DNA from 2 places in the Streptomyces sp. NPDC030838 genome. Region 1 is predicted to be linked to the other one. Evidence: riboswitches for the same ligand, from Rfam matches in the RefSeq annotation. Region 1 holds a riboswitch; the other holds the start of a gene.
The links. Region 1 has a riboswitch for ZMP and ZTP ahead of ACZ42A_RS35405 (bifunctional 5,10-methylenetetrahydrofolate dehydrogenase/5,10-methenyltetrahydrofolate cyclohydrolase). Riboswitches for the same ligand answer to the same signal wherever they lie in the genome.

Region 1 (2,190 bases):
CCGTTGTTGGCCAGCGCCGGCGGGAGGTTGAAGCCCGCCCGGGCGAGCACCCGCAGCACGCCGACCGGCAGCGGGGTGACGGCGTGCTGGGCGTTGTCCGGGCGGAAGACATCCGGGTCGAGCAGGACCCGGCGTATGTCCTCGTGGCGGCTGACCAGCCACAGCCCGGTCCGCGGGTCGTGGTGCACCGGCGCCTCGGCGCGCAGCGTGTCCAGCCAGGGATACGGGTCGCGGACGAAGTCGTCGCCGAAGAGATCGAGCAGGTCGAGGGCCTGGTCGGGGGCCTGGTCGGGGGCCTCAGGAAGGCCGATCGTGTCCGCAGCCGAGAGAGTCACGGCCGGGACGCTAACACGTGATCGCGCGGACACGGTCCGTGTGTGCGCGGCATCACTCGATCACCGGGAGGCCGGCGCCCCGGCCGGGCGCCGGCCTCCCCGCCGTCACAGCCCCAGCTGCCGCTGCGCCGCGTCGACCGTCTGCTCCAGGAGCGTGGCGATGGTCATCGGGCCGACCCCGCCCGGCACCGGCGTGATCAGCGAGGCGCGCTCGACGGCCGAGTCGAAGTCGACATCGCCCACGTTGCCCGGGTTGTATCCGGCGTCGATCACCACCGCGCCCGGCTTGATGTCCTGGCCGCGGATCAGCCGGGGCCGGCCGACCGCGGCGACCACGATGTCCGCCTCCCGCACCGCCGCCGACAGGTCCGCGGTGCGCGAGTGGCAGTAGGTCACCGTCGCGTCCCGGGCGAGCAGCAGCATCCCGGCCGGCTTGCCGAGGATGGCGCTGCGGCCCACGACCACGGCCCGCTTCCCGGCCGGGTCGACGCCGTACTCGTCCAGCAGCCGCATGATGCCGCCGGGCGTGCACGAGACGAAGCCGGGCAGACCGAAGCTCATCGTGGCGAAGGAGGAGAAGGTGACGCCGTCGACGTCCTTCTCCGGCGCGATCGCCTCGAAGGCGGCCCGCTCGTCGATGTGGTCGCCCACCGGGTGCTGGAGCAGGATGCCGTGCACGCCGGGGTCTGCGGACAGCTCGCGCAGTGTGCCGACCAGCTCCTCGGTGGTCGTGGTGGCGGGCAGGGCGACGTGCCGGGAGGCGATGCCGGCCTTCCGGCAGCGGTTCTGCTTCATCTTGACGTACGTCACGGAAGCCGGGTCCTCGCCGACCAGCACCGTCGCCAGACACGGGGCCGTGCCCGTGCGGTCGGTGAGGTCGGCCGCGCGCTTCGCGGTCTCCTCGACGATGCGCCGGGCGAGCGCGGTGCCGTCCATGAGCCGGGCCTGAGACATGATCCACTCCTGGGTCGATCGACCGGATCGCCCAGGCGCGCGGCATCGACTCCTTCGTGGACCGCTCCCCGGTGGTACTCCACCTCAGCGCCAGTCACGGCCCCGGACCAGCGTAACCGAGGCCGTGCGCGGTGCTGTGCCGGGCCGGCTATTCGTCCCAGGCCTGAATCATGGTCTGCTCGACGATCTTGCCGTCGCGCAGGGTGATCATCGACTCGGCGAGCACCCGGACCCCGTCGGGGTACTCGCAGGACTCGCTGAAGGCGGCGCGGTCGCCCTGGATGACGCAGTCCTCCAGCTTGTGCGTCATGTCCCGGCCGTAGATGTCGTCCAGCAGTTCGCCGATCTCGTCCCGTCCGTGCAGCTCCCGTGGGTGGCTGGGCTGGGTGTTGCGGTCGACGACGCGCAGTTCCGCGTCGTCCGCGTAGAGCGACAACAGGGTCGCCGAGTTGTGTCCCTCGATGCCCCGGCGCAACGTCTCGGTGTCGAAGGTGGGGGTGGCCGCAGTGCCCATCGTGACCTCCTCGCAAGGGGTGCGGCCCGGCATGGCGGCGGGCCGCGAAGGGCCTCTCCTACGAGGCTCCTCCGCCCCGTCGGCCGCGGCAAGCGCAGCGTACGCTCCGCCTGACGGGTGAGCGCGCCCGGCCGGCCGTGTCCGCCGGACGGCGGCCCGCGTTGCTGAGGGCATGATCTCAACACGTCGTATCGCCGCCGCCGTTGCTCTCGCCGCCGGGATCACGGGCCTGGCCGCACCCATGGCCGACGCGGCCGAGGCGGGGGCCAAGTCCGGCAAGCTCAACCCGCTCGGCGCGCTCGACTCGCTCGCCGTCAGCGACCTGCCCGCCGAGCACAAGGACGCCCTCCCGCGGCCCTCCGCCCAGCTGAAGCAGCTGAGCAAGGT
Region 2 (2,190 bases), on a different contig from region 1:
TCGGCGGTGCCCAGGCCGCGGGTGGTCAGGGCGGGGGTGCCGATGCGGATGCCGGACGTGTACCAGGCGCCGTTGGGGTCGGCCGGGATGGCGTTGCGGTTGGTGACGATCCCGGACTCGAGGAGGGCGGCCTCGGCCTGGCGGCCGGTGAGGCCGTAGGAGGAGGCGACGTCGATCAGGTTGAGGTGGTTGTCGGTGCCGCCGGTGACGAGGGTGGCGCCGCGGCGCATCAGGCCTTCCGCGAGGGCGCGGGAGTTGTCGACGATGCGCTGGGCGTAGTCGCGGAAGGAGGGCTGACGGGCCTCGGCGAAGGCGACGGCCTTGGCGGCCATGACGTGCGGGAGCGGGCCGCCGAGGACCATCGGGCAGCCGCGGTCGACCTGGTCCTTGAGGGAGTCGTCGCACAGGACCATGCCGCCGCGCGGGCCGCGCAGCGACTTGTGGGTGGTCGTGGTGACGATCTGGGCGTGCGGGACCGGGTCGAAGTCGCCGGTGAGGACCTTGCCGGCGACGAGACCCGCGAAGTGGGCCATGTCGACCATCAGGGTCGCTCCGACCTCGTCGGCGATCTCGCGCATGATGCGGAAGTTCACCAGACGGGGGTAGGCGGAGTAGCCGGCGACGATGATCAGCGGCTTGAACTCGCGGGCGGTGGCGCGCAGGGCCTCGTAGTCGAGAAGGCCGGTGGCGGGGTCGGTGCCGTAGGAACGCTGGTCGAACATCTTGCCGGAGATGTTCGGGCGGAAGCCGTGGGTGAGGTGGCCGCCGGCGTCCAGGGACATGCCGAGCATGCGCTGGTTGCCGAAGGCCTGGCGCAGTTCGGCCCAGTCGGCGTCGGAGAGGTCGTTGACCTGGCGGACGCCCGCCTTCTCCAGGGCGGGGAGCTCGACGCGCTGGGCGAGGACGGACCAGAAGGCGACGAGGTTGGCGTCGATGCCGGAGTGCGGCTGGACGTAGGCGTGGCGCGCGCCGAAGAGTTCCTTGGCGTGCTCGGCGGCGAGCGACTCGACGGTGTCCACGTTGCGGCAGCCCGCGTAGAAGCGGCGGCCGATGGTGCCCTCGGCGTACTTGTCGCTGAACCAGTTGCCCATGGCCAGCAGGGTGGCCGGGGAGGCGTAGTTCTCGGAGGCGATCAGCTTGAGCATCTCGCGCTGGTCGGCGACCTCCTGGCCGATGGCGTCGGCCACGCGCGGCTCGACGGCGCGGATCACGTCGAGGGCGGCTCGGAAGGCGGTGGACTCGGTGGAGAGGGGCGCAGACGTGTCAGACATCAGGGACCTCCGGACGTGGCGTTCGGCGTACACGGTTCGGCCCAGGCGCACGGCACAGTTTCTTCTCGCTCGGGCCGCTCCCCGATGGTCGGTCCCATCCCAAGCGCGCCAGTCACGGCCCGTGGCTCAGCCTACCGGGCGCGCCGGAGAGCGAAGTTCCCGCGTCCACCATGCGAGCGACGATAGGAAGGAGGGCGCCTCAGCTTCTGGTTCACCTTCTGGAGGTGCCATGACCGCCACGGACGACCTGATCGCCGCCGCAGAAGCCCACAGCGCGCACACCTACCACCCGCTGCCGGTGGTGGTCGCGGACGCCGACGGGGCGTGGATGACGGATGTGGAGGGCCGCCGCTATCTGGATCTGCTGGCCGGTTACTCGGCGCTCAATTTCGGCCACTGCAACCGGCGGCTGGTGGAGGCGGCGAAGGCGCAGCTGGACCGGGTGACGCTGACCTCACGGGCGTTCCACCACGACCGGTTCGGGGCCTTCTGCGCGCAGCTCGCCGAGCTGTGCGGAATGGAGATGGTGCTGCCGATGAACACCGGGGCTGAGGCGGTGGAGACGGCGGTGAAGACGGCGCGGAAGTGGGGGTATCGGGTGAAGGGGGTGCCCGCGGAGATGGCGAAGATCGTGGTCGCGGGCGGGAACTTCCACGGGCGGACGACGACGATCATCAGCTTCTCCACGGATCCGGAGGCGCGGGCGGACTACGGCCCGTACACGCCGGGGTTCGAGATCGTGCCGTACGGGGATCTGACGGCGATGCGCCAGGCGCTGACGGAGAACACGGTCGCGGTGCTGATCGAACCGATCCAGGGCGAGGCGGGGGTGCTGGTGCCGCCGGCCGGATATCTGCCGGCGGTGCGGGAGCTGACGCGGCAGCGGAATGTGCTGCTCGTCGCGGACGAGATCCAGTCG

Region 2: linked by a shared signal. The riboswitch ahead of ACZ42A_RS08640 (glycine hydroxymethyltransferase) and the one ahead of ACZ42A_RS35405 (bifunctional 5,10-methylenetetrahydrofolate dehydrogenase/5,10-methenyltetrahydrofolate cyclohydrolase) in region 1 are both predicted to bind ZMP and ZTP.

Annotation. Positions count from the first base shown of each region.
Region 1 covers NZ_JBVIED010000019.1:242-2,431, reverse strand. The annotation lists gene ACZ42A_RS35410 (cytochrome P450) at 1-335, opposite strand, end outside; gene ACZ42A_RS35405 (bifunctional 5,10-methylenetetrahydrofolate dehydrogenase/5,10-methenyltetrahydrofolate cyclohydrolase) at 441-1,289, opposite strand; ZMP/ZTP riboswitch at 1,312-1,397, opposite strand; gene ACZ42A_RS35400 (nuclear transport factor 2 family protein) at 1,438-1,803, opposite strand; gene ACZ42A_RS35395 (hypothetical protein) at 1,976-2,190, shown strand, end outside.
Region 2 covers NZ_JBVIED010000002.1:339,947-342,136, forward strand. The annotation lists gene ACZ42A_RS08640 (glycine hydroxymethyltransferase) at 1-1,271, opposite strand, end outside; ZMP/ZTP riboswitch at 1,304-1,397, opposite strand; gene rocD (ornithine--oxo-acid transaminase) at 1,501-2,190, shown strand, end outside.